Regions from separate parts of the Streptomyces sp. NPDC059832 genome, predicted to be linked through region 2. Evidence: riboswitches for the same ligand, from Rfam matches in the RefSeq annotation. Region 2 holds a riboswitch; each other region holds the start of a gene.
What was found. Region 2 has a riboswitch for cyclic di-AMP ahead of ACFV8T_RS44495 (peptidoglycan DD-metalloendopeptidase family protein). Riboswitches for the same ligand answer to the same signal wherever they lie in the genome.

Region 1: linked by a shared signal. The riboswitch ahead of ACFV8T_RS28490 (transglycosylase SLT domain-containing protein) and the one ahead of ACFV8T_RS44495 (peptidoglycan DD-metalloendopeptidase family protein) in region 2 are both predicted to bind cyclic di-AMP.
Region 3: linked by a shared signal. The riboswitch ahead of ACFV8T_RS20195 (transglycosylase family protein) and the one ahead of ACFV8T_RS44495 (peptidoglycan DD-metalloendopeptidase family protein) in region 2 are both predicted to bind cyclic di-AMP.

The regions. Positions count from the first base shown of each region.
Region 1 is NZ_JBHWIY010000019.1:4,266-10,718, forward strand. It holds gene ACFV8T_RS28465 (helix-turn-helix transcriptional regulator) at 1-708, opposite strand, end outside; gene ACFV8T_RS28470 (DinB family protein) at 769-1,320, shown strand; gene ACFV8T_RS28475 (hypothetical protein) at 1,474-1,857, shown strand; gene ACFV8T_RS28480 (DUF305 domain-containing protein) at 1,961-2,635, shown strand; gene ACFV8T_RS28485 (ATP-binding cassette domain-containing protein) at 2,721-4,391, opposite strand; cyclic di-AMP (ydaO/yuaA leader) riboswitch at 5,035-5,221, shown strand; gene ACFV8T_RS28490 (transglycosylase SLT domain-containing protein) at 5,226-5,711, shown strand; gene ACFV8T_RS28495 (hypothetical protein) at 5,751-5,957, opposite strand; gene ACFV8T_RS28500 (hypothetical protein) at 5,954-6,271, opposite strand.
Region 2 is NZ_JBHWIY010000072.1:5,665-12,117, forward strand. It holds gene ACFV8T_RS44485 (STM4011 family radical SAM protein) at 1-722, shown strand, start outside; gene ACFV8T_RS44490 (SGNH/GDSL hydrolase family protein) at 772-1,611, opposite strand; gene ACFV8T_RS44495 (peptidoglycan DD-metalloendopeptidase family protein) at 1,801-2,730, opposite strand; cyclic di-AMP (ydaO/yuaA leader) riboswitch at 2,734-2,890, opposite strand; gene ACFV8T_RS44500 (alpha-galactosidase) at 3,186-5,282, opposite strand; gene ACFV8T_RS44505 (tyrosine-protein phosphatase) at 5,508-6,320, shown strand; gene ACFV8T_RS44510 (DUF6126 family protein) at 6,344-6,453, opposite strand, start outside.
Region 3 is NZ_JBHWIY010000010.1:254,499-260,951, forward strand. It holds gene ACFV8T_RS20175 (SurA N-terminal domain-containing protein) at 1-520, shown strand, start outside; gene ACFV8T_RS20180 (nucleoside triphosphate pyrophosphohydrolase) at 567-1,529, shown strand; gene ACFV8T_RS20185 (cytochrome P450) at 1,620-2,933, shown strand; gene ACFV8T_RS20190 (transglycosylase family protein) at 3,039-4,004, shown strand; cyclic di-AMP (ydaO/yuaA leader) riboswitch at 4,305-4,476, shown strand; gene ACFV8T_RS20195 (transglycosylase family protein) at 4,480-5,256, shown strand; gene eno (phosphopyruvate hydratase) at 5,543-6,453, shown strand, end outside.

The DNA of each region.
Region 1 (6,453 bases), on a different contig from region 2:
GCCTTCGGAGAGGTGCTCCTCCAGCGTCCGTACCGGGTCGAGACCGGCCGCAGGCGCGAACGTCTCCCCGAGCACGTCGACGGTGGCGACCCGGTCCACCCGGAGGACGCGTCTGGCGTTCTTCGTGTGCGACCAGCACAGCAGATACCAGCGGGAACGACGCACGACGACGGCCCACGGATCGACCTCCATCGTCCGTTCCGCCCCCGGACCCGACCGGTATCCGAGCCGCAGCCGGCGGCCCGCGGCGCAGGACTGGACGAGCAGGGCCGTGGTCTCGGGGCTGGGGCTCGCGGCGCCGGAGTCCGGAACCGGTGCGCCCACTCTCCGGACGGCCTGGGCCGGCTCGGCGACCGGCTCCGGCAGCACGCGGATGATCTTGCCGAGCGCGCTCTCCACCGGGTCCTCGGCCGTGCCGGCCGCGTCCCGACGCCGCTCCAGCACGGCCATCACGAGCCCGAGGGCCTCTGCGGTGGTGAACATAAGGGGCGGAACCCGAAGACCTCGGCCGACGCGGTAGCCCCCGTAAGGGCCCCGCACGGACTCGACCGGGACACCGGCCTCCCGCAGGATGCCGACGTACCGGCGGGCCGCCCGTCCGGAGACGCCGAGCCGGTCCGCCAGCCGGTCGGCCGTGATGCCTGGGCCGTCCTGGATCAGCTCAAGAGCCAGGAGCGCCCGAGCGGTCGGGCTCGCGTCGTGCACCATCGGCAGATCAGTCCCCATTGCGGAAGTAGAACGTCCGCAATGGACCGTACTCTCCTCGCCATGAGTGAGAACAACGAGTCGGTCTTTCCGGAACCTCCGCTCGCGGGCGACGAAACCGCCACCCTGCTCGGTTCGCTGGAGCGCCAGCGCGCGACCCTGGCGTGGAAGTGCGGGGGATTGGACGCGGCCGGTCTGCGAGCGACGATCGGCACGTCGACGGTCTCCCTGGGCGGGCTGCTCAAGCACCTGGCCTGTGTCGAGGACACGCATTTCGCCCGGTTGCTGCTCGCGCGGAAACCGGGGGCTCCGTGGGACGCGGTGGACTGGGACGCCGATCCCGACTGGGAGTGGCGAACGGCCGCCGAGGACACCCCCGAGCAACTGACGGCGCTCTGGCGGGGCGCCGTGGAGCGCTCCCGCGCCGTGGTCGCCGAGGCGCTGGCGGACGGCGGCCCGGGGCACATCGGCCGGTACACCACGTCCAGCGGCGAGTCCCCGAGTCTGCGGCGCGTCCTGATCGACATGATCGAGGAGTACGCCCGCCACATCGGCCACGCCGACCTCATCCGGGAGTCGGTGGACGGTCTCGTGGGGGAGGACCCGCCGCGGTGACACCGCGTCCGCCGGACGGCCGCCACTGGTGCGGAGGGCGGGGCGCCACGGAACGGGAAACCCGGTGGGGGTATCGTCGGGCCCGGACCGCAGGACCCGTACGACCGAGCATTCGAGGCAGCCGTGGATCGCGGACGGACGCGCACACCGGGAGTGTCCCGGCTGCTCGTGCTGTGTGCCGTCCTGTGCGGACTGTTCCTCATGCACGGCGCACCGGCGAGCGCCGCGGAGGGCTGTCACGACGCGATGGCCGTGACCGCGCCCGTGTCCATGACCACGACTGCCGGTCACTTTGCCGTGCGGGGCGAGCACGACCCCGCTCGCGTTGCCGCCGCCAGGCCGGCGACGGACGGCGAGTCGTGCGTATTCACCCATGCCCGTGACCGGGTGCTGCCGCTGCTGATGGCGCTGGGTCTGGTGCTCCTGGCCGTTCGGGCGCTCGCCGGGCGCCGTACGGCCGTACGCGGACCGGCGCGGCGGGGACCGCCGTTCGCCGGCAGGGATCTGCTGCTCCAGGTGTGCATCGCGCGGACGTGACAGGAATCCGCCGGTCCACGGCCCTTTGGGGCCGGACCGGCCGGACGACCCTGCCCCTTTCGCGCGCCACGGACGTGGCGCGTCCACCTGGAGAGAATCCGTGATGTCCGCTTCCCTGTCCTCTGCTGCCCGCCGCCGCACAATCGCGGCCGCCGGCACCGTCGCCGCCCTCGCTCTGACGCTGGCGGCCTGCGGTTCCTCCGACGGCTCGAAGCCCGACGATTCGTCCATGCCCGGCATGAACCACGGCTCGCGCAGTGCCTCCGCACCGGCCACCCCCGGCGGTGCGTTCAACGATGCGGACGTGACGTTCGCGCAGCAGATGATCCCGCACCACCAGCAGGCCATCGAGATGGCGAAGCTGGCCGACGGCCGCGCCTTCGACCCCGAGATCAAGAAGCTGGCCACCGCGATCGAGAAGGCCCAGGACCCCGAGATCAACACGATGAAGGGCTGGCTGACTTCGTGGGGCAAGCCGCTGCCCGCGTCCTCGTCCCCGATGGGTGACATGCCCGGGATGGACCACGGCTCGGACGGTTCGGGAATGCCCGGAATGATGTCCGGCAAGGACATGGACGACCTGGCGGCGGCCAAGGGCAGGGACTTCGACAAGAGGTTCGCCCAGCTCATGATCGGCCACCACCAGGGCGCGGTCACCATGGCCGAGGACGAGCAGAAGAACGGCGACAACGCCGGCGCGAAGAAGCTCGCCGGCGCTGTCGTCACGGCTCAGACCGCCGAGATCGAGCAGATGAACAAGATCATCGACCGGCTCTGATCCCGGCAGGGGTGCGGGCCTCCCTCGCATGACGGTCCGGACGACGTCATGCGAAGGCCCGCACCCCTCGGGCCTCGCGTCCGGATCAGGCCGGGCTCGCGTGCTCCGGCGTCGCCAGCAGATCACCCACCTCCTGTGCGGTGGTCTCCCGGAGCTCCTCCGCGACCAGCAGCCACCGGGTGATGCCGACCGATTCGAGGAACGGCAGATCGTGACTGGCGATCAGCAGTGCGCCCTCGTAGGACTCCAGCGCACCGGTCAGCTGCCGCGCGCTGGCGATGTCGAGGTTGTTGGTCGGTTCGTCCATCATCAGCAGCTGCGGGGCCGGTGCGGCGAGCATCGTCGCCGCGAGGGCGGCACGGAAGCGTTCTCCGCCCGACAGCGTGCCCGCCGGCTGCTCCGCGCGCTTCCCCCGGAACAGGAAGCGCGCGAGCTGGGCACGGATGTGGTTGTCGGTGACCCCGGGCGCCATGCGGGCCACGTTCGCCGCGACGCTCAGCTCCTCGTCCAGCACGTCGAGCCGCTGCGGAAGGAACCGCGTCGGTACGAAGGTCCTGGCCTCGCCGGACAAGGGGGCCAGCTCACCGGTGATCGTGCGCAGCAGTGTCGTCTTCCCGGCGCCGTTGCGACCGACGAGGGCGATCCGCTCGGGTCCCTGCACCCGGAGACTGCCCTCGCGCAGCCTGCCGAACCGGGGGCGCAACTCGTGCAGGTTCAACACGCCGCGTCCGGCGGGCACCGCCGTGTGGGGAAGGCTCACGCGGATCTCGGCATCGTCGCGGAGCGCGTCCGCGGCCTCCTCCCGGCGTTCGCGCGCCTCGCCGAGCCGCTCCTCGTGGACGCCGCGAAGTCTGCCCGCCGACTCCTGCGCGGACCGCTTGCGGCGGCCGGCCAGGATCTTCGGGAGGCTCCCCTCGGCCTCGATCTTCCTGCCGTTCCTCTGGCGCCGGGCCAGCTTCACCCGGGTCTCCTCCAACTCGCGTTGCTGGCGCCGCACATCGGCCTCCGCGGCCCGCAACGTCCGTCCGGCGGCCTCCTGTTCGGTGGCCACGGCCTCCTGGTACGCGGACCAGCCACCGCCGTACCAGTTCACGGACCCGGCGCGCAGTTCGGCGATGCGGTCCACGCGCTCCAGCAGTTCGAGGTCATGGCTGACCACGACCAGTACGCCCGAGCGCCAGGAGTCGACGGCCTCGTAGAGCCTCCGGCGCGCGAACATGTCGAGGTTGTTGGTGGGCTCGTCCAGGAGGAGGACATCGGGACGCTCCAGCAGCAGCGCTGCCAGGCGCAGCAGGACGGTCTCCCCGCCGGACAACTGGCCGACGGTGCGGTCCAGTTCGACGCCGCCGAGTCCGAGTGAGCCCAGTGTCGCCAGGGCCCGCTCCTCCACGTCCCAGTCGTCGCCGATCGTCTCGAAGTGCTTCTCGTCGACATCGCCGGCCTCGATGGCGCGCAGCGCGTCACGCTGTTCGGCGATGCCCAGGGCCTGGTCCACCCGCAGTGTCGTGTCGAGGGTGATGTTCTGCGGAAGGTGGGCGAGACTGCCGCCCACGGTCACCGAACCCTGGGAGGGGCGCAGTCGACCGGCGAGCAGCCGCAGCAGTGTGGACTTGCCCGCGCCGTTGGTGCCGACGAGACCGATGCGGCCCCGGCCGATGCTGAGCGAGAGGCCGTCGAGGACCGTCGTGCCGTCCGGCCACCGGAAGGACAGGGCCGAGCAGGTGAGGGAGGCGTGGGGGGTGGTGGGTGTCGCCATGGTGTTCCTCGCATTCGCAAGCGCAGTGACGGGGGCTTCGTATGCGAGCACCACGCGGCGACCGAGCAGCGGAGAAAGGTGCGGCGTCCGGAAGACAGAGGGACGGCTCATGCACCGAGGTCGCATCCACGCGGGGTCACGGGCAGCACGGAGCACTGCTACAGCGTGACGGGCGTACGGGCTGTGCCGTACGGCGCGATGTTCGCGAACCTCAGATGCGCAACGTCCACCTCTATCGGAGACAACAGGACATCAAAACCATAACCACGGGGAGGAGCGATGGCAACGCCTCCCGGTTTCGGGTGGGGGCCTGGGCCTGGGCGTGGGCCTCGGACGACGACGCGTACGTCCTGTATGAGCGATCCAGGACAGTTGCCCTTTTGGGTGATAAGGGGGTGTTTGGTGCAATTACGACTTTCGAGCACAGGGCGATATGTACCTTTTGGGATTTCGTGGCGCGAGTCACGTTCGAGCCCTCGAATGTCCCACCGTGGAATTCGGTTCCCTTTCCCCGCAAGGAAAGCGAACCGTTCCATGTGAGGTGGATTACCCCGATTCCAATGAATCGATCTTGTAAGTGAATTGCGTTATGAAATCAGGGGCTTGTCCCTTTCGGTCCTTCTCGCCTACGGTCACCGTCAATCCGGACGGAACGCCGAATCCTGCCGCCGCCCGGTAATCCCATCCACTCGTGTACGGCAGGAGCGGGGGACCCAGGTAAGCCGCCGATCCGGTATCCGGAACGGCTCGGGGTGAAGTCGCATTCGTGTGCGGCCAGGCATCTCCAGCCCGAACCCGACAGCTCACCTCGCAGGCGACGGAGAGGAATCCATCATGACCTCAACGGGTACGTACCGTCGTCGCAGGACCACCTCGCTGACCAGGGGCTTCATCGCCCTGGGCACGGGTGCCGCCGTACTCATGCTTCCGCTGATCGGTGCCCACGCCGCCTCGGCGGCGCCGGCGCGGACCGCCAGTGCCGCACCGACCGCGGCGTACACGGACGATCTGGACGGCTGGATCAAGGAGTCGCTGGCTGTCATGGCCCAGCACGGCATCCCCGGCAGCTACAACGGAATCCATCGCAATGTCATGCGCGAGTCCTCCGGCAATCCCCTCGCCATCAACAGATGGGACTCGAACGCCGCCGCCGGAACGCCGTCCAAGGGCCTCCTCCAGATCATCGATCCGACGTTCCGGGCCTACCACGTGCCGGGCACGGCGATGGACAGCTACGACCCCGTCGCCAACATCACGGCAGCGTGCAACTACGCGGCCGCCAAGTACGGCTCCATCGACAACGTCTCCGGGGCCTACTGACATACGGAACCAACGGTCTCCGGGCCGTCGCCCCCGCGGTCACCCCAGCCGCGGGGGCGTCCGGTCGACATGGCGCAGGATCGTGCCGACGGTGACGCGGGACGGTGCGAGGCGCAGTGCCGTGTTGCGCAGCGCGACGGCCGTAGGCAGGGACAGCCGCTGACCCATCCGGCCGGCCTGGCGGTCGGCTCGGGCGACCGACTGGCCGCGCTCCGCGACGTGTGATCGTCGACGCGCCGGCGTCACTCCTGGGCGGGCTCCGCCGCCTGCTTCCGGGTGGGGCGGGGCGGCACGGGAACGGTGGCCGCCTCACCCTTCCGGACCGCCTGCACCACCGCATCGTGCAGACGACGGCTGTCCTCCTCCGAACAACACGGCACGGGACTGCCCGACATGGTGAACCAGTCGATCGCACCCGTGTACTGCACGGTCACCTGGGCCGAGTCATCCGCCCAAGTCGTGTGAACGGTCAGGTCCCCGGACAGGACACCGACCTCCTCCGTGAGCACGCCACCGTGCCCGGAGAACACACCGCAAGTCGTCCATGACGCCCAAGCCATGACTCCAGGCTGGCACCAAGACCGCGGATGCGCGACCTGCGGGCTCCACGCCCCGACCGCGCCCGCTCGTGCGGGACACCGCCCCGCCCTTCCGGATGCTGGATATGGGGGAAACTTTCCATCGGGCCGGGCTGCGGTTCCCGCACCCGCCGATCCCCGGACTATGACGCGTTGTTAACGCC
Region 2 (6,453 bases):
ACCGGCTCTCGGTCCTGTTCACGCCGTGGGGCGAGGGGCTGGTCCGCTCCTGGTACCGCCGTGCCCTGGTCGAGCTGGCGCGGCTGCCGCACATCCGCCGGGTCGCGATCCAGACCAACATCAGCAGCCGCACGGGGTGGCTGGCCGAGGCCGGTGGGGCGGGCCGCGAGAAGATCGCCCTGTGGTGCACGTACCACCCGGGGCAGACGCCGTACGAGCGGTTCCTCACCAAGTGCCGGGAGCTGACCGCGCTCGGCATCCGGCACAGTGTCGGTGTCGTCGGGCTCGACGACCACCTCGACGAGGCGCGGCGGCTGCGCGCGGCGCTGCCGGACGAGGTCTATCTCTGGGTGAACGCGGCGGAGGGCCACACCTACACGGACGAGGAGGCGGACCGCTGGACGGCCGTCGACCCGCTCTTCCCGTACAGCCGGCATCCGCACCGGTCGGCCGGACTGCCCTGCCGGACCGGCGAGTCGGTCATCTCGGTGGACGGTGACGGCACCGTGCGGCGCTGCCATTTCGTACCGGCGGAGCTCGGCAATCTCTACGACGGGAGCTACCGGCAAGCTCTCGGTCCGCGCGCCTGTCCGCTGGCGGTCTGCGACTGCCACATCGGCTACGTGCACCTGGAGACGCTGCCGCTGTACGACGTCTTCGCGGGCGGTGTGCTGGAGCGGATACCGGCCGCTCCGCTGTCGTCGCTCGCCGGACCGGTCTGAGGTTCGGGCCGGTCCGGCGAGCGGCGGCAACGCGGCCGCGGACATCTGTCTAGAGCGGCAGGAGGTCCGGCCGCTTCGCCTCGACGTGGTCGCCCGAGGACTCGCCGCGCAACCGCCGGCCGATCCACGGAACCAGGTACTCCCGCGCCCAGTGGATGTCGTCGCGCCGTACTTCGAGGGTGCCGCGCTGTGCCTGCGGGGGCCATTCCTGGTCGGGGTCGGCCGGCACATCGATGCCGAGGACCTGGGCGGCGCGCAGCGCGACCCTGGTGTGTCCCTCGGCCGACAGATGGAGCCGGTCGTCGTCCCAGGCGCGGCGGTCCTGAACGGACCGCAGCGACCACAGGTCGAGGACCGGGCAGTCGTAGCGGTCGGCGATGGCCCGTACATGGGCGGTGTACGTGGCGATCTTGCCGCGCAGATGGCGCAGCACGGGAACGCCACGGGTGTCGAAGCCGGTGGTGACCATGACCGTGCCGACCGCTCCGGTCAGCTCCGCGACCGCGCGCTCGAAGCGCTCGGCCACGTCGTCGGGGTCGGTGCCCGGCCGGATGATGTCGTTGCCGCCCGCGCAGAAGCTCACCAGGTCGGGTGCGAGCTCCTTGGCGCGCGGTACCTGCTCCTCGACGATCTGGTCGAGGAGGCGTCCGCGTACGGCGAGATTGGCGTACCTGAAATTCCCGTGCGCGGAACCTTCGGTGCCCGCATCGGGGTCCGGGAGCTGGTCCGCGAGGAGCACCGCGAATCGGTCCGCCCAGCCGACGAAGGTCCCGTCCGGGCCGGGGTCGCCGACTCCCTCGGTGAAGCTGTCGCCAATCGCCGCGTACGACCCGAAGACGCCCTGTCGGTTGATGACGCCACGTTGGTTTTTTCTCGAATCGTCTGCCACAAACGCTTATCCTGCACCGCCGAATGTGACCTACGCGACCGTAATATGGGGTTGACGGGTGGTGAGATAGACCACCCGGTCAGGTTTTGGTAAAGGGGGAATAAGCGGAAGGGGGGGTGCGCCGCCGCGCACCGCCCCTTCCGTGTTGCTCAGGTCATGCTTTGTTGCTCAGCTGCCCGGCCGTTCCGCTCAGACGTAGATGCCGTGCGAGGCCAGGAAGGCGATCGGGTCGATGTCCGAGCCGTACGCCGGGCCCGTGCGGACCTCGAAGTGCAGGTGCGGGCCGGTGGCGTTGCCGGTGGCGCCGGAGAGGCCGACCTGCTGACCGGCGCTCATGGCCTGGCCCACCGAGACGGAGACGGAGGACAGGTGGCCGTACTGCGAGTAGTGGCCGTCGGTGTGCTTGACGACGACCTGGTTGCCGTACGCGCCACCCCAGCCGGCGGCGACGACGGTGCCGGAGGTGATGGACTTCACGCTGGTGCCGGTGGAGACGGGGAAGTCGATCCCGGTGTGGCTGCCGCTGGACCAGTTGGAGCCGGAGGCGCGGTAGTTGGTGGTGTGGTTGCCGGGGACCGGGTGGACGTAACCGGAGCCGCTGCTCTGGGCGGCCGGGGCCGAGGCCGGGGCCTTGGACTGCGGGACGGCGGTCACGGACTTGGCCGGGGCGGACTTCTCCGCGGCCTTCGAGGGAGCCTTCGACGGGAGGGACGAGCCGGCGCCGGCACCGGTGGGCGCGGCGTCGCCGGTCGCCTTGGCGCCGAGGGTCAGCTTCATGCCCGGGAAGATCAGGCCGGGGTCCTCGCCGACGACCTTCCGGTTGTCCTGGTACAGCTTCTCCCAGCCACCCTTGATCTTGTGCTCGGCGGCGATCTTCGACAGGTAGTCGCCGGAGACGACGGAGTACGTCGTGGTGGCGGCCTGCTTCTGCGCGACCGGCTCGGCGTGCGTGGCGGCGGCCGACTGCGGCGCGGCGGCCGGGGCGGCCGGCTCCGCGGCGTGGGCGCCGGTGGCACCGAGCAGCGGCAGCGCGAGGACGGCGCCACCGGCGCCTGCCGCGGCGACGCCACGGGCGATGGGGCCGAACTTCGGACGGCGGTGCTTACCCGATATGGGCATGGCGTATTTCCTCTCCGGCGCCTGCGAGGTGAGCTGTCGGGTTCGGGCTGGAGATGCCCGGCCGCGCTGAGCGCGACTTCACCCCGAGCCGGCCGGATTTCTCCGGTCGGCGGCTTACCTGGTTCCCCCGCTCCTGCCACGCGATGAGTGGATGTGAATTCCGGGCGGCGGCAGGATTAGGCGGTCCGTCCGGATTGACGGTGACCGTAAGCGAGTCGGGACGACGAGAACAAGCCACAGGTTCCATGCCGGAATCCGCGCCGGGAAATCGGCGCGGAATTCCGGTCACACTCCGTGGATTAAGGATCTTGGCTTTCCGCGCCGCGCACGGAATGCCCAACTCGCCCGTCACCACACACCGTCACGGATATGATCCCGCTCACGAGGCGGCGATCATCTCCCGTACAAGCAGGCCATATTCAGACAAAGCCCGCATTACGGACATGTCCCGTCTGTCACCCCCGCCGGAGCCTCAGCACTCGCGCGTCGAGATCGCCCCGAAGTCCGCTGTGCAGCCCCTGGTGCAGCAGTGCCGAACCGTGGTGCACGTCCCCCGTGTCCAGGCAGGTGTACGTCGCTTCGGGATCCAGCCCGCGCAGCCGCAGGGCCGGGGGCCGCTCCCCGTATCGCTGCGCCTCCAGCCACATCAGGACCACGGTCTCCGCCCCGTGGACGTACTGGACCGCGCCGAGTCCGCCCCGCGGCTCGCGCAGCCGGTACAGCGCGCCGTGCTGCACGACCGGCCGGATCTCCTTGTAGAGCTCCACCCAGGTCCGCGCCTCGGCCAGCTCCTCCTCGCTCCATTCGGTGAGGTCCCCGCCGACCCCGAGCACACCGGCCATGGCACTCACGAAGCGGAAGCGCAGCGAGCTGACCCTGCCGTTGAGCTGGTGGTTCGGGCTGTCGGTGACCCAGGCGGCCATCACCCGGGCCGGGTGGATGTGCCCGAAGCCCTCCTGGATGGCGAGACGGTCGAGCGGGTCGGTGTTGTCGGAGGTCCACACCTGGTCCGTACGGGACAGAATCCCCAGGTCGACCCGGCCGCCGCCGCCCGAGCAGGACTCGAACGCGACCGTGGGATGCGCGGCCCTGAGCCGGTCGATCAGCGCGTACAGGCCGTTCACGTGCTCGATCCAGAGCTTCTGCGGGTACTCCTCGCCCGGCCAGCCCGCATCGGTGAAGCAGCGGTTGAAATCCCATTTCACATAGTCGACGGGTGCACCGGAGAGCAGCGTGTCCAGCTGCTCCCAGAGATATGCCTGCACATCGGGGCGGGCCAGATTGAGCACCAACTGGTTGCGGTACTCCGTCCGCGCCCGGCCGGGGAAATGCTGCACCCAGTCGGGGTGCGCGCGATAGAGATCACTGTCGGCGTTGACCATTTCCGGTTCGACCCAGATACCGAACTGCATGCCGAGCCCGTGCACTTCGTCGGCGAGCGGTTTCAGCCCGCCGGGGAAGCGGTCCGGATTCGGCGTCCAGTCGCCGAGCCCGGCCCGGTCACTGGTCCGCTGCCCGAACCACGCGTCGTCCACCACGAAGAGCTCGACGCCCATCGCGGCGGCGCGCTCGGCGAGAGCGCGCTGCTGGTCCAGCGAAATGTCGAAGCCCGTCGCCTCCCAGGAGTTGTAGAGCACCGGCCGCAGGTTCTCCGCGTCCGGGATCACATGGGCCAGCTGCCAGGCGTGCCAGGCGCGGCTGGCCCCGCCGAACCCCTGCCCGCTCCACAGACCGGCGAACACGGGCGTGGTGTACGACTCCCCCGGTGCGAGCCGCAGCAGCCCGGAGTCGTCGTAGCCGGCGCCACCGGTGATCTGTACGAGCCCGTCGGGCAGCCGCTGCACGGAGATCCGCCACGACCCGGACCAGCCGAGCGCGCAGCCGTACACCTCACCGCTCTCCTCGGTCGCCGCGCCGTCGGCGTCCAGTGCGGCCCACGGCAGGTACTGGTGGCCGGTGTGGCCGCGCCGACTGGAGATGACGCTCTCGCCATGGAGCAGCTCCGCCCGTTCCAGCCGCGACTCCGCCGCCCAGCGTCCGTGCAGCCGGCTCAGCCGCCAGCCGTCGCGGGCGGGCAGCGACCAGGCGGCCGCGTCGGCGCGCAGCAGTTCCAGCGGCGGTCCGTCCGGCCCGGCGTGGGCGACGGTGGTCCAGCGCTCCACGACATCGGAGTCGTCCCGCATCCGGTAGTGCAGGGTGAGGGCGAGCCGGTGCACGGAGTCGGTGAAGCCGATCCGCAGTTCGTCCCCGTCCACCACGGCAGCGGCGAAGGCCCACTCGGTGCCGCGGACCTGCGGAGTGCGTACCGAGAGCGCCGGGCGGACGAACCTGGGGCCGCCCTCCACCGGATATTCCTCACGGCCGTCGAGGTGGGACTCGAAGGCCCTGAAGGGCAGCTCCGGCGCCGCGGCCAGCGCCTCGGCCGCCGCGAGGGAGATCCTCGGCCCCCAGTGCAGATGGACCAGTTCGTCCTGCTCGGTCAGTCGCAGTGCGTAGCTGCTGCTCGCCCCGGTGAGCAGCCAGGTCCGGCCGGTGTTGCCCGTCTCGATCATCGCATCCCCACATTCCAACAGTTCCGCACATCATCGACCATCAGTGGGGCATGGGCAACGGCCTGACAAGGAATTCACCGGGCGGATTCGCCGCGGGAGCAAAGGAGTTCGCCCAGGTATCGACAGGGAAAGGCCGAGATGATTGCCTGAGGTATCAATGTCGTATCGTCGCGGGAGTGGCCTTGCCGGCGACTCGCGTCGGCACCAGACACACCAGGAGTCGCTGTGACGGAGCAGTTGCCGCAGATGCCGTCGACGGAACCCGAGCTGGCGGGTGTCCGCAACTTCCGCGATGTGGGCGGGCTGCCCACCGTGGACGGCCGACGGGTGCGGCACGGGCGGCTCTTCCGCAGTGGTCACCTCGCACATGCCACCACCGAGGACGCCTCCTTCCTCGGCGGCCTCGGTCTGCACACGATCTTCGACTTCCGCAACGACGCCGACCGCAGGCTCGACGGCCTGGACGTGGAGCTGCCGGGCGTACGGAATGTGAGCATCCCGCTCTCCGACCCGGCCGACGGCTCGGAGTTCTGGCACATGGTCCGCGACGGCGACGTCGCCCAGCTGCGCTCGATCCTGGCCGACGGCAAGGGCGCGAACCGGATGATCGCCTCGTACCGCTCGATCATCCGGGACCGCACCGCCGAGCACAGCCAGGTCCTGCACGCCCTGGCCGAGGACAGCGTGCCCGCCCTGATGCACTGCGCGGCGGGCAAGGACCGGGCCGGTCTGTCGATCGCGGTGTCACTGCTCGCCGTCGGCGTCGAACGCGATGCCGTCGAGGCCGACTACCTGAAGTCCAACGACGCCCACCGCCGCTACAAGGTGCGCCGCAGCGACACCTCGGCGGACGGCATGTCGGCCGAGGTGATGGAACTGCTGAATCCGCTCTTCGGCGCCCATGCCGAGTACCTCGCCGCGGCGTTCGCCACCATCGACGAGACCTGGGGCGGCACGGAGCGCTACTTCTCCGAGGGCCTGAAGCTCGCTCCCGAGACCCGTGAGCGGCTGCGCGACCGGCTCCTCGACGAGGCGTAGCCGGGCCCGCCGGACAGCGGTGGTCAGCCCTTGCCGGCCACCGCGAAGAGCAGGTAGAGGAAGGCCGCGAAGATGTGTCCGGCGATGAGGTAGGCGAACAGCCGGATCACCACACCGCGCGGGAACTTCCGCT
Region 3 (6,453 bases), on a different contig from region 2:
GCTGCAGAGCCAGGTGGCGGCCGTACGCGAGGCCCAGCGCGATTCGAAGGACGCCTCCCAGCTCATCGACAAGTCCGGGCAGCTCAGCCGGGTCAAACTGCAAACCATGATCTTCGACCGGGTGCTGGACCGGGCCGCGCAGGACGCGGGCGTGAGCGTCAACCGCGACGAGATCCAGCAGATGCGCAGGACCGCGGCGGCCCAGTCCGGCGGGGAGGCGCAGCTGCGGACGGCGATGCTCCAGCGGGGCTGGGTCGCCCCCGGCCAGATCGACGCCGTCCTGCGCGAGCAGGTCCAGTTGACGAAGCTGGCCCAGGCGCTCGGCGCCGACCTGCAGCAGCCCGCCGGTCAGCAGGCCGTCGGCGAGGCGCTCGGCAAGGCGTCGAAGGCACTGCGCGTCGACGTCAATCCGCGCTACGGCACCTGGGACAGCAAGCAGACCCAGCTCGCCGACTACAAGGCCCCCTGGATCACCCAGGTCACCAAGCAGGCCGGCGCGGACACCGAGGCCGGCGCCTGACCGGCCGCGGAACGGGCGACGCGAACGACCGAGGTAGATTCGAACGGTGAACGCTGAAGACCCCGGCCGTATCGTTCTGCTCACCGCCAGCCACCGCGTCGCGCCCGGACTCCTGTCCTGGCCCGCCTGGCAGGCGCTGCACGCCGCAGACCGGGTGCTCTGCGCCGAGCCGGACCACCCGCAGCTGCCGTATCTGCGCGAGGCGGGCGTCACGGTCGAGCACTCCGTGTCCACCGCGCAGGAACTCGTCGACGCCTGTGCGGGCGGCCGGACCGTCGTCGTCCTCGCGGGCGGCGAGGGCGACCGGCCGCTGACCGACGGTCTGGCCCGGCTCGCCGGTTCGGGCCGGGTGCGGATGCCGGACCTGGAGCTGCTGCCCGGTTCGTACGACCTGCCGGGCGCCCGGCTCCTCGATCTGGTCCAGGTCATGGACCGGATCAGGCTCGAATGCCCGTGGACCTCGCAGAAGACCCACAAGGGCCTCGCCAAGTACGCCATCGAGGAGGCGTACGAACTCGTCGAGGCGATCGAGGACGGCGACCGCGACGAGCTGCGCGAGGAACTCGGCGACGTGCTCCTCCAGGTCGTCTTCCATGCCAGGATCGCCGAGGAGGACGGGGCGGAGCCGTTCTCCGTCGACGACGTGGCCGCGACCCTCGTCGAGAAGCTGATCCACCGCCACCCGCACGTCTTCGGCGACGAGAGCGCCGAGACCCCGGAGGACGTGCACGCGCACTGGCTGCGGACCAAGGCCATCGAGAAGCAGCGCGACTCGGTCACCGACGGAGTCCCGCTCGGCCAGCCCGGTCTGGCCCTGGCGGCGAAGCTGGCCGGCCGGGTCCGTACCGCGGGGCTCGACGTGCCGCTCCCCACCGGCGACGGCATCGGCTACGAGCTCCTCGCCCTCGCCGTACGCGCCGAGCAGGACGGTATCGACCCCGAGGCCGCCCTGAGGGCCGCGGGCCGCGCCTACCGCGACGCCATCAGGACGGCGGAGGGCAACGCCTAGGGGCGACGGAACGGGCCGTGCCGGAGGGCGACGACGGACCGTGCCGGAGGGCGACGGATGACGTCCGGGGGCAACGGATAACGTCGGGGGGTGAACCACAGCCCCGCCGACCGCCCCACCGATCAGCCCGCCGCCTGCCCCGTCGGCGCACCCGAACTCTTCACCTGGGAGTTCGCCACCGACCCGTACCCGGCGTACGCCTGGCTGCGCGAGCACAGCCCCGTGCACCGGACCGCACTGCCCAGCGGTGTCGAGGCCTGGCTCGTGACCCGGTACGCGGACGCGCGGCAGGCGCTCGCCGACTCCCGGCTCTCCAAGAACCCGGCGCACCACGCCGAGCCGGCGCACGCCAAGGGGAAGACCGGCATCCCGGGCGAGCGCAAGGCCGAGCTGATGACGCATCTGCTGAACATCGACCCGCCCGACCACACCCGGCTGCGCCGCCTCGTCTCCAAGGCGTTCACCCCGCGCCGGGTCGCCGAGTTCGCACCGCGCGTGCAGGAACTGACGGACCGCCTCATCGACCGCTTCATCGAGGAGGGGAAGGCGGACCTCATCCACGACTTCGCCTTCCCGCTCCCCATCTACGCGATCTGCGATCTGCTCGGCGTCCCGCCCGAGGACCAGGACGACTTCCGGGACTGGGCGGGCATGATGATCCGCCACGGCGGCGGTCCGCGCGGCGGGGTGGCCAGATCGGTGAAGAAGATGCGCGGCTATCTCGCCGAACTGATCCACCGCAAGCGGGAGAACCCGGGGGACGACCTGATCTCCGGGCTGATCCGGGCCAGCGACCACGGCGAGCACCTCACCGAGAACGAGGCCGCGGCCATGGCCTTCATCCTGCTCTTCGCCGGATTCGAGACGACGGTCAACCTCATCGGCAACGGGGTCTACGCGCTGCTGCGCAACCCCGGGCAGCGGGAACGGCTCCAGCGCGCGCTCGACTCGGGGGAGAGCGGGCTGCTGGAGACCGGGATCGAGGAACTGCTGCGGTACGACGGCCCGGTGGAGCTGGCCACCTGGCGGTTCGCCACCGAAGCGCTGACGCTCGGCGGGCAGGACATCGCGGCCGGGGACCCCGTGCTCGTGGTGCTCGCCGCGGCCGACCGCGACCCGGAGCGCTTCGAGGACCCCGACACGCTCGACCTCGCGCGGCGTGACAATCAGCACCTCGGATACGGGCACGGAATCCACTACTGCCTGGGAGCTCCGCTCGCCCGGCTGGAGGGACAGACCGCGCTCGCCACGCTTCTGAACCGCCTTCCGGACCTGCGGCTTGCGGTGGAACCTACCGATTTGCGGTGGCGTGGCGGGCTCATCATGCGTGGACTTCGCACGCTCCCCGTGGAGTTCACGCCGGGGCCCCTGACCACCGGAAGTGACGGTCCGTCAATTCTGTGACTTTCACGTGATCTGTGCTGCATCGACTTGTGACGCGCGTTCGAGTCCCGCTAGGTTCACCGTTCGACTCACCAGTCACATGTCAGTCACACGGAAGGCAACCCCATGGGCTCCGCGAACGGCAGACACCGTCGCCCCCGTCAGGCACCCGCCATCGTCGTCGCCGCGGGCGTGACCGGATCGGCCATCGCCATCCCGCTGCTCGGCGCGTCCGGTGCGCACGCGGCCGACGCCACGACCTGGGACCGGGTGGCCGAGTGCGAGAGCGGCGGCGCGTGGAGTGCCGACTTCAGGAACGGCTACTACGGCGGCCTGCAGTTCTCGCCGGAGACCTGGAAGGCGTACGGCGGTGAGGCGTACGCGGAGCGCGCCGACCTCGCCAGCCGGGCGCAGCAGATAGAGGTGGCCGAGAAGGTCCTGGACGGCCGGGGCCCGCAGGCCTGGCCCAGCTGTGCGGTCATCTCGGGCCTCGCGGTGGACGGGACGCTGCCGGGGGTCGACCCGGGCTCCGTTCCCGCCGACGACCCGACCGGGAGCGCGAAGCCGGCTGACGACGCGTCGGCGGACCCGTCCGACGACGCCACGCCGTCCGGGAGCGCCTCGGACGGCTCGGACGACGTGGACGGTGCGGACGGCTCGGACAGGACCGACAAGCCGTCAGGGAAGGCCTCGCGGTCCCCGAAGCCCTCGACTTCGAGCACTCCGTCTCCCGGGGCGTCCTCCGGTACCCCCCGTGACGCGTCCGATTCGCCCGACTCGTCCAGCGATGCGGGTGGCAGGCACCGCGGCGTGCCGGCCACCGAGGGGAGCCGGGGCACGGACGGCGGCGGCGGTCGCGAGTCGGGCCGTCACGCCTCCCGCGGCGGCAACGGCGCGCGCGACACGGCCGAGCCGACGGCTGACGGCACGTACACCGTCCGGCCCGGCGACAACCTCTGGTCGATTGCTGATGCACAGAAGGTCCCTGGAGGCTGGCCCGCGCTCTACGAGGCCAACAAGGGTGCCGTCGGCTCCGACCCGGACCTCATCCTCCCTGGCCAGAGCCTCGATCTCGATGTGAAGGCCCAGTGAGAGCAGTCTGATAATCGACTAAAAGCACCTCAAAAATCGGGGTAGTTCAGGGACCTATGTCCGCTTATGCGTAAGTGAGACATGGGTCTCTTTGCGTCAACTGGCGTGTCGCGCCCGGGAGGCCCTTCCGCATCACGTCCCACCTGCGGAAACGACGGTTCTTCAGATGCAAGTACGGGTCGATTGTCCGATGTGTCCGTCTTTGAATGTGGGGGTTGCGTATGTTTACGGTCGGAACCGCTCGCACCGCGGGCCCCGTCGACCGTCACGCCGAATCCTGCCGTCGGTCGAAGGGAACAGACGCGTAAAGCGCCGTAGGCAGGAGCGGGGGACCCAGGTAAGCGCCGGGCCCGATCGTCGAAAGACGCATCAGGACCGGCTTGGGGTGAAGTCGCGTGCTAGGACGTGCGACCGGGCAACTCACTTGGCCCGAACCCGACAGCTCACCTCGTAGGCGTCGGTGAGGAGAAGTTCCATGCTGCTTTCCAGCAAGGGCAAGCACCGCCGCCCGTCCAAGGCCGTCCGTATCGCCACGCTCGCCGGTGTCGCCGGTGCCGCCGTCGCCGTGCCCCTGATGGGTGCGACCAGCGCCTCCGCCGCCTCCGTCGCCACCTGGGACGCCGTCGCCCAGTGCGAGTCCGGTGGCAACTGGTCCATCAACACCGGCAACGGCTACTACGGCGGTCTGCAGTTCTCGCAGTCCAGCTGGGCCGCCGCCGGCGGTACGCAGTACGCCGCCCGTGCCGACCTGGCCACCAAGGCCCAGCAGATCGCCACCGCCGAGCGGCTCCTCGACATGCAGGGCCCGGGTGCCTGGTCCTGCGCCGGTGCCGGCAACCTGACCAACGACGGTGTCGACCCGGGCGTCAACACCGGCTCCTCCTCGAACTCCACCGCGAGCTCCGGCGCCTCCGAGCAGCAGAGCGCCCCGGCCGCCCCGAAGCAGCAGTCGCAGCCGGCCCAGCAGGCCCAGCCGAAGCAGAGCGAGCGCACCGAGGCCCCCGCCGCCTCCCGCTCGGAGCGCTCCGCCGCCCCGCAGGCCGAGTCCAAGAAGACCGTCACCACCCCGACCGGCGAGAAGGTCGAGAAGGGCGACGGCGAGTACAAGGTCGTCTCCGGCGACTCCCTCAGCGAGATCGCGGCCGACCACAAGGTCGAGGGCGGCTGGCAGCAGCTGTTCGAGCTGAACAAGGACATCGTCAAGGACGCCGACCTGATCTACCCGGGTCAGCAGCTGCACCTGACGAAGTAGTCGAGGCTCTCTCCTCCCCGAGCACCCCGGCCCGGCGCGCATTCCCCCGTATGCGCCGGGCCGGGGTTCGGCCGTCTGCGCTCGGGGGAGCGCCGGACCGTTCAAGTGTTGTAGTTACTGGCCAGTAAATTTCTGCCTGTTTGACCGGCAATGTGCGCCCTCGGGTCCTTTTTCGTCCCAGGGGTCGGGCGGTCGTCGGGCTCAGCGGGCCGGGCCGGTTAGGCTCTTGTCGCAAGGCCAAAGTGACCCTGCACAACCAGCGTCATATCCCAGAAGGAGATGCCTCGTGCCGTCCATCGACGTCGTCGTAGCCCGGGAAATCCTCGACTCCCGTGGAAACCCCACGGTCGAGGTAGAGGTCGGCCTCGACGACGGCAGCACGGGCCGTGCTGCCGTTCCGTCCGGCGCCTCCACCGGTGCGTTCGAGGCCATCGAGCTTCGCGACGGTGACCCCAACCGCTACCAGGGCAAGGGCGTCGAGAAGGCCGTCCTCGCCGTGATCGAGCAGATCGGCCCGGAGCTCGTCGGCTACGACGCCACCGAGCAGCGGCTGATCGACCAGGCGATGTTCGACCTGGACGCCACCGAGAACAAGGGCTCGCTCGGCGCCAACGCCATCCTCGGCGTCTCGCTGGCCGTCGCCCACGCCGCCTCCGAGGCCTCGGACCTGCCGCTGTTCCGCTACCTCGGCGGCCCGAACGCGCACCTGCTGCCCGTTCCGATGATGAACATCCTCAACGGCGGCTCGCACGCCGACTCCAACGTGGACATCCAGGAGTTCATGATCGCGCCGATCGGCGCGGAGTCCTTCTCCGAGGCGCTGCGCTGGGGTGCCGAGGTCTACCACACGCTGAAGAAGGTCCTGAAGACCAAGGGTCTTTCGACCGGTCTCGGCGACGAGGGCGGCTTCGCGCCGAACCTGGAGTCCAACCGCGCCGCCCTCGACCTCATCATCGAGGCCATCAAGGAAGCCGGCTACGCCCCGGGCAAGGACATCGCGCTCGCGCTCGACGTCGCCGCGTCCGAGTTCTACAAGGACGGCAAGTACGAGTTCGAGGGCAAGTCCCGCTCGGCCGCCGAGATGACCGAGTACTACGAGGAGCTCGTCTCCGCGTACCCGCTGGTCTCCATCGAGGACCCGCTGTACGAGGACGACTGGGCCGGCTGGAAGGTCATCACCGACAAGCTCGGCGCCAA